DNA from 2 places in the Ensifer sp. ENS06 genome. Region 1 is predicted to be linked to the other one. Evidence: riboswitches for the same ligand, from Rfam matches in the RefSeq annotation. Region 1 holds a riboswitch; the other holds the start of a gene.

Region 1 (7,266 bases):
CGTCGCTCTCGATCGTGCCGATCCTGCTCTTTGCTCAGATCCGCGGCGACGTGCTCGGCAACCCGCATCTCGGTTACGCGCTCGCCTTCGGCATGATCGTCGTCACCGGTATCGCCAACGCGATCTACATCTGGCTGCGCAGCCGCAGCGAAAGGTGGCTGAAATGAAGAAGATCTGGGCCTGGGGAGCCCTCGTTTTCGGCCTCCTCTATTTCACCCTGCCGCTCATCGGCATGACCAACTTCTCCTTGAAGATGCGCCGCGGCGAATACTCCTTCGACGCTTACCAGAAGGTCTTCGCCGACCCGCGCTTCCAGGAGACCTTCACCTATTCGGTGCTGCAGGCCTTGTTCACCATCCTCTTCGGTGTTCTCCTCGTCGTGCCGACAGCCTACTGGGTCCGCCTCAAGCTGCCGCGGCTGCGCCCCGTCATCGAGTTCATCACGCTGCTGCCGCTGGTCATCCCAGCGATCGTCATCGTCTTCGGCTACATCCGGCTCTACAACACCTCGAGCTGGCTGCCGTTGACGGGCTCGCTCACCGGCACCAACATCCTCCTGATGTTCGGCTATGCGACGCTTGCGCTACCCTACATGTACCGCGCAGTCGACACGGGCCTTCGCACCATCGACGTCGCCACCTTGACCGAGGCCGCCCAAAGCCTCGGCGCCGGATGGACGACGATCCTTGCCAAGATCATTCTGCCGAACGTGCTCGTCGCCGTGCTCTCGGGCGCCTTCCTGACCTTTGCCATCGTCATCGGCGAGTTCACCATGGCGGCCTTGCTCAACCGCCCGGCTTTCGGCCCCTACATGCAGCTCCTGGGCGCCAACCGCGCCTATGAACCGGCCGCACTCGCCGTCATTGCATTCGGCATCACCTGGGGCTGCCTCGGCCTCATCCAGCTCGTCTCGCGCTTTCAAAAAAGCGCGCCTCCTAAGGCCTGAGGACCGCACCCATGAGTTTCCTGTCACTCACCAGCATCAAGAAGTCCTTCGGCCCGGTTCACGTCGTGCACGATTTCAACATGGACATCGAAAAGGGCGAGTTCGTCTCGTTCCTCGGACCATCGGGCTGCGGCAAGACCACGGTCCTGCGCATGATCGCCGGCTTCGAAAGCCCGACCAGCGGCAAGATCGTCATCAACGGCCGCGACCAGAACTCGCTGAAGCCCAACCAGCGCAACATCGGCATGGTGTTCCAGGCCTATGCGCTGTTTCCCAACATGAACGTGCATGACAACGTCGCCTTCGGCCTCAAGGTCGCAGGTACAGACAAGTCGGAGATCGACGCGAGGGTGAAGCAGATGCTCGGGCTGATCAAGCTCGAGCACCTGGCGGACCGCTTCCCCTACCAGCTCTCCGGCGGCCAGCAGCAGCGCGTTGCGCTTGCCCGCGCCATTGCGGTCAAGCCGCAGGTGCTGCTGCTCGACGAGCCGCTGTCGGCGCTCGACGCCAAGATCCGCGTGTCGCTGCGCGAGGAAATCCGGCAGATCCAGCAACAGCTCGGCATCACCACCGTGTTCGTGACCCATGACCAGGAAGAAGCGCTGTCGATCTCCGATCGCATCGTCGTCATGAATGCCGGCCGCGCCGACCAGATCGGCACCCCCTTCGAGATCTACAACACGCCGTCAACGCGTTTCGTCGCCTCCTTCGTCGGCACGCTCAGCATCATCGAAGGCAAGGTCGCGGACCCGGCCGCGGGTGCCGTCACGATCGGCAACCAGCAGATCGCGCTGAAGGATCCGATTGCCGGCATGAAGGGCGGCGACAGCATTTCGCTGGCGCTTCGTCCCGAAGCGGGCTCGATCGCCGAGGGCGCCACGGGCGACACGTCGCTTGCCGGCGAGGTCGTCTCGACGAGCTTCCTCGGCTCGGTCATCCGCACGCGCCTTCGCGTCGGCGGCGACGTCATCTCCTTCGACATGTTCAACAATCCGGGTGTGGCCCCGCCGGTTTCCGGCGACAACGTCACGCTGCGCTTTGCCGCCAAGGACCTCTTGGTCATCCGCGAGTAAGCGGATCGGAACGATTTCTTCCGATGGCTCCAAACACTGGAAAAATCTGTCGTGATTTCTGGCATTTTCGTCGCACCGTGCGTTTGACCGCGCGCGGTCGCGCTATATAGTCGCGTTGTTCTCAGGGCGGGGTGAAATTCCCCACCGGCGGTAGCGGCCGAAAGGCCGAAGCCCGCGAGCGCCTCAGGGTTTCACCCTGGGGGTCAGCAGATCCGGTCAGATTCCGGAGCCGACGGTCACAGTCCGGATGGAAGAGAGCAAGCAGCAACGTGGGTCCCCGCGACGGGACCTCGCGCGCATGCATGTTCGCCCGACGGGATCATTGGAAACGCCAAACCCTGAAAGGCTTGAGACCATGACCATTCTTTCCCACCCCGCCGCCAAGATCGCGATCGTTCGTGCCCGCTGGCATGCCGATATCGTCGACCGCTGCGTCGATGCCTTCGTCACGCAATGGACGAAGCTTGGCGGCTCGGCAGCCGACGTCGAGATCTTCGACGTACCCGGCGCGCTCGAAATCCCGCTGCATGCGCAGACGCTGGCCAAGACCGGCCGCTATGCCGCGATCCTCGGCACCGCCTTCGTCGTCGACGGCGGCATCTACCGCCACGATTTCGTCGCCGGCACCGTGCTCGACGGCATGATGCGCGTGCAACTCGACACCAATGTGCCGGTGCTTTCCGCCGTACTGACGCCGCACAATTTCCAAGAAAGCGAACCGCTGATCGCCTTCTTCCGCGAGCACTTTGTTACCAAGGGTACTGAGGCGGCCAACGCCTGCGCCCAGATCCTCGACGCCCGCGCCAAGCTGGCGCTGGTCAACGCCTGATCCGCGAGATGCGGTTGAGGTTGGCTCGCCCCTCATCCGCCCGGTGAAGGCTTGCCCCTCATCCGCCCGGTGAGGGGAATGCCCCTCATCCGCCCTGCCGGCCACCTTCTCCCCGCGGGCGGGGAGAAGGACACAAGCGGCACCCTTGTCGCGCAAACTCTCTCCCCGGGGCTACCGAGAACGGCCTTCCACCCGGGTCCATCACAAACTCCGAGGCAGCTTGCGTTCTCGTTCCCTCTCCCCGCCGCGGGGAGAAGGTTAGCGTGAGGGGGCAGCGGCAGGGGCGAACAGCGCCGAACGCTGCGCTTGAATCAACCTCTGAACCACCTGAATCGGCTCACCAGCTTGAGCCGGCAACGCGCTGTTTCGGCTCGCAAAATCAATGCGCAGCCTCGTTCTTGCGCAGGCTGCGATCCAGTGCCGCCACGCGGTGCCGGTGCCCCGCCACCTCGTAGCCGACGATGGTGACGACGGGCGCGAGCATCAGGATGATCAGGCACTTGGCCATGTCGAGCCCGGCCATGGCCGCGACCACTGACGCGGCCAGCACCACTGCCGTGCCCGCGAGCAGCCAGAGATGCAACCGCTCCACCTGCTGCATAAGATAGGCGTACATCGCATAGAGCAGCCCGATGTAGCACGCGACGGGCACCGCAACGGTCAGCACCGTTGCGACCGAGCCGATATGCGCCTTGTGCTCGATGTAATAGGCCGCCACATGCAGGCCGGCGCCAGTCGCCACGATCGAGGCGAAGATCGGCATGTGGCCGTAGCCCCAGACGAAGGAGCGTTTTTGACGGTGCCGGTGCAGGATCTCGGCGCTCGGCAGCAGAAAATAGATCCACCACATGCCGAAGGTGAGCCCCGTACCGGCGAGGCAGACGAGCGCGACATCGAGGTTCCAGCCCTGCCCTTCGACCACGGCGGAGATTGAGGCGACCGTGCCGACCACCCCTTCCCCAAGCGCGATGATCGCGAGCAGCCCGTAGCGCTCGGCGATGTGATGGGCATGCCAGGGCGTTCCGCCGTAGCGCATCTCGGCGACATAGGGGCCGAGCATCTCGATCGCCGTCAGCCCCACGACCATGACGAAGGTCACCAGCAGCGAGAAATCGAAGAAGATCAGAACGACCCAGCCGAGCTGGGCGAGGCTGATTGCTTTGACGTAGGCCATGCAGGCATCCCGTCGGGCCGGGTCCTGCCGGCTGGCGCGCAGCCATTGGAAGAGCATTGCCACCCGCATGACGACATAGCCGAGCACCATGATGCCGTTGTCGAGATGCTCACCCTTGTCGATCGACTCGAACATCGGCGGCAGGCCGATCGCAAGGATCAGCACGCCGACCATCTGCACCATGGTGACGATGCGGAATACCCAGTCGTCCGTGTCGTAGGCGGAGGCAAACCAGCTGAAATTGATCCAGGCCCAGCAGATGGAGAAGGTCGCAAGCGCGAAGCCGAAGAGGCCGGAAAAGAAGTGCCCTTCGGCCAGGAAATGAGCAAGCTGCGAAGCCGCCAGGCTAAAGGCGATGACGAAGGTCAGGTCGAACAAGAGTTCGAGCGTCGTCGCCGTCCTGTGATGTTCATGCGTGTCGCGGCCGCTCATGCGCGCCACATGGTGGTGCGCGCTTTGATGCGGCTCGGTCGGGGTGGTTTCACTCATGCGGCGACGCCCTTCAATTGACGATCCGCAAGAATATTCAAATATTTGCAGAAGCTTCGTCAAGGCGAAGCGGGAGACCGGACATGAAAACGCCCGGCATCGCTGCCGGGCGTGTCGTCACAATGCCTGAGGGAGGATCAACGGCATCGCGAGATAAGGTAGGGCTTGAACCGGGAACCGGATGCAGACGGCAAGCCGCCCGCCCCTTTCCTCAACCGGCTCTTGCGGCATCCAGGCGATTGATCGCCTCGACATTGCCGGCCGAAGAGCCGTTCGGGTCGAACTCGGACGCGAGCCAGGTGTCGACGATCGACTTTGCCAGCTCCGGACCGATGACGCGGGCGCCCATGGTGATGATCTGGGCGTTGTTCGACTTGGCGGCCCGCTCGGCCGAATAGGTGTCGTGCGTCAGCGCCGCGCGGATGCCCGGCACCTTGTTGGCCGAGATGCATACACCGATGCCGGTACCGCAGAACAGGATGCCGCGGTCATGCTTGCCCTCGACAACCTGCTGCGCCAGGTTCTGTGCGAGGTCCGCATAGAAGCCGGACTGGCTGAGATCCACGACTTCCACGTCGCTGCGGCCACCGAGATGGGCGGCAATGACATCCAGCAGGGGCTTGCCGGCGCTGTCGGCTCCGATTGCAATCTTCATGATTGTTCCTTTCGTTCTTCTTGAGCTGCAACGGCCGGGGGCTCAGATCGCCTTGGCGACACGCTGCAGAATGTCGAGATAGCCAGTGACGTCCCAGGCGGAGCGGCCGATGAAAAGGCCGTCGATATGCGCCTGGGTGATCAGTTCTTCGCAATTGCCGGGGTTGACGCTGCCGCCGTAGAGCACCGGCACGCGACGGCCGAGGGCGGCTTCCGCCACCTCTGCGATGCGCTTGTGGCGCTCGTCGGCATAGCCAGCCGTCGCCGGAATGCCGTTGACGCCGATCGCCCAGACCGGCTCGTAGGCCAGCAGGATCGTCGCCTTCTTCGCCGCGCCTTCGAGAAGTGCCAGCGCGCCTTCGACCTGGCGCTTCAGCACCTGATCCGCCTCGCCCGCTTCGCGCTCGGAAAGCGTCTCGCCGATGCAGATCAGCGGCACCAGACCATGGCGCACGGCGGCTGCCGTCTTCAGGCCGACGGTGCGGTCGGTCTCGCCGAAATGCTCGCGCCGCTCGCTGTGGCCGAGCTCGACCACATCGAGGTTGCAATCCGCAAGCATCGGCGGCGACACCTCGCCGGTCCAGGCGCCGGCATCGTCCCAATGCATGTTCTGCGCGCCGACCTTGACGCTGGTGCCCGAAAGTCGCGCCTTGACCTCGCGCACCGCCGTGAACGGCGGAATGACGAAGCGCTGGATGCGGTGGTCGCGCGAAGCGTCGGCAGCCGCCAGGCCGTCGGCAAAGACCATCGCCTCGGCAAGCGTCTTGTTCATCTTCCAGCTGGTGCCGACCCAAAGGCCTGACTTGCTCATGCTTTCTCCTTGAGATTGTCGATCCTGACCAGCCGGATGCCTGCCTCTTCGAGCGGTGCGGCATGTTCGGCCGAAACTTCAGCGCCGGTCAGCACCGCGTCGAAGGAATCGAGCCCGGTCAGGAAATGGAGCGCAGAGCGCCCGAATTTGTCGTGGTCCACTAAGAGGTATTTGCGCTTGGCCGCCTTCACCATCAGGCGCTTGGCCTGCACCACCTCCTGGTCCTGGTGGAAGGCCGTGGTGCCTTCGATGGCAGAACTGGAGAGAAAGGCGATATCGACGCGCAGCGACCGCAGCGCCTCGTCGGTGACGATGCCGAAGAAGCCGTTGAACTTCTTGCTGTACTGACCGCCGAGCGCGATGACGTTGATGCCCGCAGCACCCGAGAGGCTGGTGATCACGCCGAGATTGTTGGTGATGACCGTCAGCGGCCGGATGTCGCGGATGCAATCGGCGATCGCGCCGGTGGTCGAACTGTCGTCGATGAGGATGCTCTGCCCCGGCTCGATCAGGCTCGCCGCATGTTCGGCGATCCGCCGCTTTTCGGAGATGGCGATCTTTTCGCGGTAGCGGAAATCGCTTTCGAATTGCGGGCTCGACTGGATCGAGGCGCCGCCATGGACCTTGCGCAAGAGGCCCGCCTGCTCGAGGTCGTCGAGGTCGCGATGCACTGTCATCTTGCTGACGCCGAAGCGCAAGGAGAGGTCTTCGATGGAGGCCGTTCCGGCCTCCATCAGCACATCCATGATCGCCTGTCGCCTGTCTTCCGGCTTCATCGTCTCGGTCCCGATCCCGCGCAGCCTCGGCCACACTCACCGTGAGAAGATAACACTTATTTGTGATATTTCAATTTATCTAACGTGATTTTGTGATCTTTCAGTGTGATTTTTCTGTGCGATTGAAGCCCGTATCGATATGCGGCTCCCAGAATTCGACCGACTCCCGGATCATCTCGACGACGTTGTGGTCCGTCGGCTCGCGTTCGCGGAAGGAAAGCTCCAGGCAGATCTCGTTGTCGGTGCCGCCACCGGCCTTGACCGCGCCGATCAGCTTCTCCGGCGTGATGCGGCCGTCGCGGTTATAGGCGGCGGTGAACGGCCAATGACCGCCCTTGTTCATCGAGGATTGCTTGATGTGGATGATCGGCGAGCGCGCAGGGAACGCCGCCGCCCAGGCATAGGGATCGATGTCGTTGGGGTTGTCGGAGGTGACGTCGCCGTGGTCGATATCGACCATCATCTTCATCGGGATCGGCAAATGGGCTTCGGCGAGCCGCCGGTCGAGCGCACG
Region 2 (7,266 bases), on a different contig from region 1:
AAGCGGCATCTGCTGCCGAAGGCGATCCGCGACCACGCGCTGCAGCCGAAGGAATTCTCGGTCACAGACGGCGCGCTGATGGCGGTCATCCAGACCTACACCCGCGAAGCCGGTGTGCGTAACTTCGAACGCGAGCTGATGAAGCTCGCCCGCAAGGCCGTGACCGAGATCATCAAGGGCAAGGCCAAGAAGGTCGAAGTGAACGCTGCCAACATCAACGACTATCTGGGCGTTCCGCGCTTCCGCCACGGCGAAGCCGAACGTGACGATCAGATCGGTGTTGTCACCGGTCTCGCATGGACTGAGGTCGGCGGCGAGCTTCTGACGATCGAAGGCGTCATGATGCCCGGCAAGGGCCGCATGACCGTCACCGGCAACCTGCGCGACGTGATGAAGGAATCGATTTCCGCGGCGGCTTCTTATGTCCGCTCGCGCGCAATCGACTTCGGCATCGAACCGCCGCTGTTCGACAAGCGTGACATCCACGTGCACGTACCGGAAGGTGCGACGCCGAAGGATGGCCCTTCGGCCGGCGTCGCCATGGCAACCACGATCGTGTCGATCATGACCGGCATCCCGATCTCCAAGGATGTCGCAATGACCGGCGAGATCACGCTGCGCGGCCGCGTGCTGCCGATCGGCGGTCTGAAGGAGAAGCTCCTGGCAGCGCTGCGGGGCGGCATCAAGAAGGTGCTGATCCCGGAAGAGAACGCCAAGGATCTCGCCGAGATCCCGGACAACGTGAAGAACGCGCTCGAAATCATCCCGGTTTCGCGGGTGGGCGAGGTGCTCGAACACGCTCTGGTGCGCATGCCGGAACCGATCGATTGGGACCCGGCAAACGAGCCGGCAACCGTAGCACCGGTTGATTCGCAGGACGAAGCAGGCTCCTCCGTCGCCCACTGACGGGCGCTTGAAAATGGGTGCAGCCGGCTCGCGCGGCGCTCATTTTGCAGAAAAATTGGGAAGACCGGCCATTGGCCGGTCTTTTTTGTTGTAAAAGCGCCCTGCAAGCCTTGCATTCCAAGGGATTAGGCGCAATTGGGAAAGGCAAGACGCGGGCGAAGCGCAAGCCGCCGCGCCTTAAAACACAGTCGTTTCGAACCAATCTGAAAGGGGTGGAAACATGAACAAAAATGAGCTCGTGTCTGCCGTTGCTGAGAAGGCCGGACTTTCCAAGACCGACGCATCTTCTGCAGTTGATGCAGTTTTCGAGACCATCCAGGCTGAGCTGAAGAACGGCGGCGACATTCGCCTGGTCGGCTTCGGCAACTTCTCGGTTTCGCGCCGCGAAGCCTCGAAGGGCCGTAACCCGTCCACGGGTGCGGAAGTTGACATCCCGGCACGCAACGTGCCGAAGTTCACGGCCGGCAAGGGCCTGAAGGATGCCGTCAACGGCTGATGAGATTTGCTTGGCGGCCGGACACGAGGCCGGCAGTCCAGGTATTCGAGGGTTCGGCGCAAGCCGGACCCTTTCGCATTTTGGGGGCAGCCCTTGCGGGTGTCCGTCATTTGCTCTAGGGCTTGCCCATTCTCAGGGCGGGGTGAAAGTCCCCACCGGCGGTAAGGGCATGACAGCGCGGCGTCTTGGAGACGCGCGAAGGTGGCCCAAGCCCGCGAGCGCCTTTCCTCGATTTTTGGGGAGAGGGTCAGCAGATCCGGTGCAACTCCGGAGCCGACGGTCATAGTCCGGATGAAAGAGAATGGTCGCTGGCACGAAGGGCAGGGATGCCCGGCGTCGTGCCGTGCGCTCATGCGTCCTGATTTGTGTTTGGTCCGCTTTCAGGGTGCATGACATGAATCAGACTTCCCTCGGCTTTTCCTCCTCGCGCGCCATGGCCGGAGCCGGCTTCATGGTGTTGGCCGGGATCGCTTTCGCCGGCCTCAATGTCGTCACCCAATGGCTGACGATGAAGCTCGGTTTTCCAGCCACCGCCATGGCGTTCTGGCAATATGCCTTCGCCTTCCTCTTCTCACTGCCGTTTCTGCGACGCGTCGGGCTGTCGGCCATGCGCACCGACTATCCCTGGCGTCACATCGCGCGCGTGGTGCTGGCCGCCTTCGGTGTGGGGGCCTGGGTCTCCGGTCTGGCGCACGTGCCGATCTGGCAGGCGATCGCGCTGGTCATGACCTCGCCGTTCTTCATCATCCTCGGCGCCCGCCTGTTTCTCGGTGAACGCGTCGGCGCGGCGCGTTGGGCCGCAACCGCGGTCGGTTTCGCCGGGGCGATGATCATTCTCGAACCGTGGTCGGACAGCTTCAGCTGGGCCGCCCTTTTGCCGATCCTGTCGGCGCTGTTGTGGGGCGCTTCGTCGCTCATCACCAAGAGCCTCACAAGTCTCGAGCGCCCCGAAACGATCACCGTATGGCTGCTTGTGCTTCTGACCCCGATCAACGGCGCCATCGCGCTTTCGGCCGGCTTCACCATGCCGGATGGGACAGCACTCGGCTTCCTGCTGCTCGCCGGGATACTGACCGTAGTCGCACAATATCTGCTGACGCTCGCCTATACTGTTGCCGACGCCGCCTATGTGCAGCCCTTCGACGATCTGAAGCTGCCGCTTAACGTCTTTGCGGGCTGGCTGGTCTTCGGTTACGCGCCGACAGGATATCTTTGGGTCGGCGCAGTGCTGATCCTTGGCGCCTCGCTGTTCATCATGCGCAACGAGTTGCGGCGCGAGCGCGCCGCGCCTGCAACCGGAACGGTGTAAAACCCAAGCGTTGTCATTCGGCTGTCATCGGCATCGCGCAGAACCCCCATGTTTTCAGTGTTCGCACATGGGGGATTTCATGACCATCACTTCGCGCGTGACCGCGCTTGCGGCCGTTCTTCTTGCATCCGCAGCATTTCCTGCGGCGGCCGAGCCCGTCTTCAACCGCATTGCATCCTTTGCTGTTGCCGATAACCTGCCGGAAGGCGATGCGCGCAAGGCGCCGACATCTGCCGAAATCATCACGGCCAGCGAAGACGGCAACACGCTTGTCTATTCCGACAGCCCCGGCAAGCGCGTCGGCCTGATCGACATCACCGATGCCAAGGCGCCGAAGGCAGCCGGCACGGTCTCTTTTGACGGCGAGCCGACCTCGGTCACCATCGCCGGTGCAAAGGCACTCGTCGCGGTCAACACGCGCGAAAGCTTCGTCAAGCCTTCGGGGCTCCTTGCGATCGTCGATCTGGCCTCGAAGAAAGTCGATGCCACCTGCGATCTCGGCGGCCAGCCGGATTCGATCGCCGTCAACAAGGACCGCACGCTGGCGGCCATCGCCATCGAGAACGAGCGCGATGAAGAGCTGAACGACGGCAAGATCCCGCAGATGCCGGCCGGCGACCTCGTCATCTTGTCTTTGAAGGATGGTGTTGCCGATTGCGGTTCGCTGAAGCGCGTGACGCTGACCGGTCTTGCCGAAATCGCCGGTGAAGACCCGGAGCCGGAATTCGTTTCCTTCAACGGCAAGGACGAGATCGCGCTGACGCTGCAGGAGAACAACCACATCGTCATCATCGACGGCAAGACGGGAACGGTGAAGACGCATTTCTCTGCCGGCACGGTCGACCTCAAGAACATCGACACCAAGCGCAACGGCGCGATTGCCTTCAAGGACGAGCAGCCGGGCCGCAAGCGCGAGCCCGACGCGGTGAAGTGGCTCGACGACAACCGCATCGTTGTTGCCAACGAAGGCGACTATGAAGGCGGTTCGCGCGGCTTCACGATCTTCGACACCACCGGCAAGGTACTCTTCGAATCGGGCGCGAGCTTCGAGCATGCGATTGCCGCCATCGGCCACTATCCCGAGAAGCGCTCTTCGGCCAAGGGCGTTGAGCCCGAGGGCCTGGAAGCGGCGAAGTTCGGTGACGACAACCTGTTCTTCGTTCTGTCCGAGCGTGCCTCGATCGTCGGCGTCTACAAGGATACGGGCGCCGAGCCTGAGCTGCTGCAGCTCCTGCCGTCGGGCATCTCGCCGGAAGGCGCCGTCGCGATCCCCGCGCGCAATCTCTTTGCGACCGCAAACGAAGTCGATCTCGTCGAGGACGGCGGCGCGCGCTCGCACGTGATGATCTATGAGCGTGCCGAGGGCGAAGCGGTCTATCCGCAGATCCGCTCCGCCGAGAAGGATGGCCTGCCGATCGGCTTCGGCGCACTCTCCGGTCTCGCTGCCGTCGCCGACAAGCCCGGCTTCCTGCGCGCCGTCAACGATTCGGTCTACTCGTCGCAGCCCACGATCTTCACCATCGACGCCACCCAGAAGCCGGCGCTGATCACCGAAGCGCTCGCCATCACCCGCGATGGCGCACCGGCGCAGAAGCTCGACATCGAAGGCATCGCCAATGACGGGGAAGGGGGCTTCTGGCTTGCGTCGGAAGGCAACTCCGACAAGCTCTACAGCCACGCGATCTTCCACGTGAACAAGAAGGGCGAGATCAAGAAGGAAATCGCCCTGCCGGAAGCGCTGCGTGCCGGCGAAACCCGCTTTGGCTTCGAAGGCATCACCGTTGTCGGCGAAGGCGACGAGCAGACGCTGTGGATGGCGGTTCAGCGCGAATGGAAGGATGACGAGAAGGGCTTCGTCAAGCTCGTCTCCTACAACGTGAAGAGCGAAGAATGGGGCGCCGTGCGCTACCCACTCGAAAAGGCCGGTGACGGCTGGGTTGGTCTGTCGGAAATTTCCGTCCACGGCGACTATGCCTATGTCATCGAGCGCGACAACCTGATCGGTCAGGCTGCCAAGCTGAAGAAGATCTATCGCGTTGCGCTCTCGGAACTGAAGCCAGCTGCCCTTGGCGGTGAACTGCCCGTCGTCAAGAAGGAAGAGGTTCGTGACCTCATTCCGGAACTGAAGGCGCTGAATGGCTACGTCGTCGACAAGGTCGAAGGCTTCACCGTCGATGCCGCCGGCAACGGCTATGTCGTCACCGACAATGACGGCGTCGACGACTCCTCTGGCGAAACCCTGTTCTTCTCCATTGGCGCCATTAACGCGATGTAAGCGTTACCGCCCGGAGAAAACGGGAGAGGCCGGGACATGACGTCCCGGCCTCTTTCTGTTTCGGCACTTGTGATTTGCGACGAGCGAGAACGCTCCTAGCGGGCGATCGCGATCTGCGCTGCCTCTTCGGCCTCATCCTTGCGCTTGCGGATCTCGTCCGTCCGGTCGACCAGCTTGCCGACGATATCAAAGAGCGCGTCGAGTTCTTCGTCGTCGAGGGCCGAGAAGATCTCCTCGAGCAGCTGCTTGCGCGGATGCTCTGCGGCTTCCAGTACGACGCGGCCCGTTTCGGTGATCGAGACGATCTTGGCGCGCCGGTCTTCAGGATCGGGCTTGCGCATGACCAGGCGGTCACGCTCCAGGCCGTCGATCGCTTCGGTGACGGTGCGCGGCGCGAAGTTCAGCGCACAGGCGATGTCGGTCGAACGACAGGGGCCGAGCTTGCTGAGGAAGAAGAGGAACTTGCTGCGCGCCAGCGACACGCCTTCCTCGGTCATCGATTCGTTCACCAGCCGGTGAACCCGGTGATAAAGCTCGAACAGTCTATCGGAAACTTCAAATGTCTTCTTCATGATCGTCGCTGGAATTTCATGAGGTGCCATGTGAAATGGCAGTAACATTAGTGATAGTTATAATTGCCGGATTTGTCGACACAAACCTCCGGCGTTTCACGGTAACTCCATCGCCGACAAAGAAACGGCCACCATTTCTGGCGGCCGTTTCACTCGATGCGGCAAGAAATTCTCGCGACAGGCGACCGTTTGCGCGTCACACGACTTGCGCGACGCCTCCGATCGCGATCAGGCGGCCCAGCGCGCGCCGTTGGTCGACTGGGCGTAGCCGTGACCGCCAGCCTCGGCGAGCGTGAAGCGCGCGATCAGTTCGCGCAGACGGCCGGCTTCCTGGGCAAGCGTCGCGCTTGCCGCATTGGCTTCCTCGACCATCGCCGCGTTCTGCTGGGTGACCTGGTCCATCTGGTTGACGGCCGTATTGACCTCGGAGAGCCCGGCGGACTGTTCCTGTGCCGAGACGGCGATCGCATCCATATGCTGGTTGATCGTGACGATGAAGCCTTCGATCGTGCGAAGAGCCTCGCCGGTTTCGCGCACGAGACGGACGCCGCTTTCGACTTCGACGGCGGAGTTGCGGATCAGATCCTTGATCTCCTTGGCCGCGTTGGCCGAGCGCTGGGCAAGCTCGCGCACTTCCTGGGCGACGACGGCGAAACCCTTGCCGGCATCACCGGCACGTGCTGCTTCGACGCCGGCGTTGAGCGCCAGCAGGTTGGTCTGGAAAGCGATCTCGTCGATGACGCCGATGATGTTGGAGATCTGGCTCGACGAATGCTCGATGCGGCCCATGGCGTCGACCGCGCCCGAGACGATCGCGCCGGACTTGCGGGCGCTTTCGTTGGCCTGGCCGGCAACGCTGCGGGCCTCGTGGGTGCGCTTTGACGAATTGCCGACATTGACCGTGATCTGGTCGAGTGCTGCCGCCGTTTCTTCCAGAGACGCTGCCTGCTGCTCGGTCCGGCGCGACAGGTCGTCGGCGCTCTGGCTGACTTCACGGGCACCGCTGTCGATGCTGCCCGATGCTGACGAGACGGCGGCAAGCGTGTCGGCGAGCTGGGCGACAGCCTGGTTCAGGTCGTGACGCAGCTGCTCGAAATCGGGCGAGAAGGGTTCGTTGAGCTGGAAAGCGAGATCGCCCGAAGCAAGGCGGCGCAGGCCGCTCGCAAGACCGGCGGTGGCTTCCTGAAGGCGGCGCTGGGCTGCTGCTTCCGCTTCTTCCGTCACGCGCAGACGCTCGGCTTCCGCCTTGGCGCGCTGTGTCTGGGCGTCGGCTTCGAGATGCTGATTGGCGATCGCCGCCTGGCGGAAGACCTCGACCGCACGGGCCATCTCGCCGATTTCGTCCTTGCGGGCGCCATAGGGGATGCTGCTGTCGGTGTCACCTTCGGCAAGGCGTGCCATCGAGCGGGTGATGATCTGGATCGGGCGAGCGATGCCGCGCACGGCATAGAGGATGGCGCCGAGCACGATGACGGCGGCAAGGGCGATGACGCCGATCTCGATCATGCGGATCTGGTCATGCGTGGCCGAGCTTGCGGCAACGGCGGCATCCGCGCCGGCGAGGTTCAGCGCCCGCATTTCCTTGATCGCCTCGTCGACCTTGCCTTCGGTCTCGCGCATCTCGACCTTGAAGACGCTCTGCGCCTTCATGTTCTCGAGGTTGTTGGAGAGCTTGACCATGCCTTCGGCGACGGAGAGATAGGCCTGA

Evidence for each region. Region 1 has a riboswitch for FMN ahead of IB279_RS13045 (6,7-dimethyl-8-ribityllumazine synthase). Riboswitches for the same ligand answer to the same signal wherever they lie in the genome.
Region 2: another riboswitch for FMN. It lies ahead of IB279_RS06750 (DMT family transporter); the one in region 1 lies ahead of IB279_RS13045 (6,7-dimethyl-8-ribityllumazine synthase).

The regions. Positions count from the first base shown of each region.
Region 1 covers NZ_JACVBC010000002.1:791,373-798,638, forward strand. The annotation lists gene IB279_RS13030 (ABC transporter permease subunit) at 1-167, shown strand, start outside; gene IB279_RS13035 (ABC transporter permease) at 164-946, shown strand; gene IB279_RS13040 (ABC transporter ATP-binding protein) at 958-2,019, shown strand; FMN riboswitch at 2,133-2,282, shown strand; gene IB279_RS13045 (6,7-dimethyl-8-ribityllumazine synthase) at 2,375-2,848, shown strand; gene IB279_RS13050 (low temperature requirement protein A) at 3,228-4,511, opposite strand; gene IB279_RS13055 (RpiB/LacA/LacB family sugar-phosphate isomerase) at 4,723-5,166, opposite strand; gene IB279_RS13060 (triose-phosphate isomerase) at 5,209-5,976, opposite strand; gene IB279_RS13065 (DeoR/GlpR family DNA-binding transcription regulator) at 5,973-6,752, opposite strand; gene IB279_RS13070 (sugar phosphate isomerase/epimerase) at 6,853-7,266, opposite strand, start outside.
Region 2 covers NZ_JACVBC010000001.1:1,362,949-1,370,214, forward strand. The annotation lists gene lon (endopeptidase La) at 1-906, shown strand, start outside; gene hupB (DNA-binding protein HupB) at 1,127-1,402, shown strand; FMN riboswitch at 1,527-1,709, shown strand; gene IB279_RS06750 (DMT family transporter) at 1,797-2,711, shown strand; gene IB279_RS06755 (esterase-like activity of phytase family protein) at 2,779-4,986, shown strand; gene IB279_RS06760 (MarR family winged helix-turn-helix transcriptional regulator) at 5,082-5,558, opposite strand; gene IB279_RS06765 (methyl-accepting chemotaxis protein) at 5,787-7,266, opposite strand, start outside.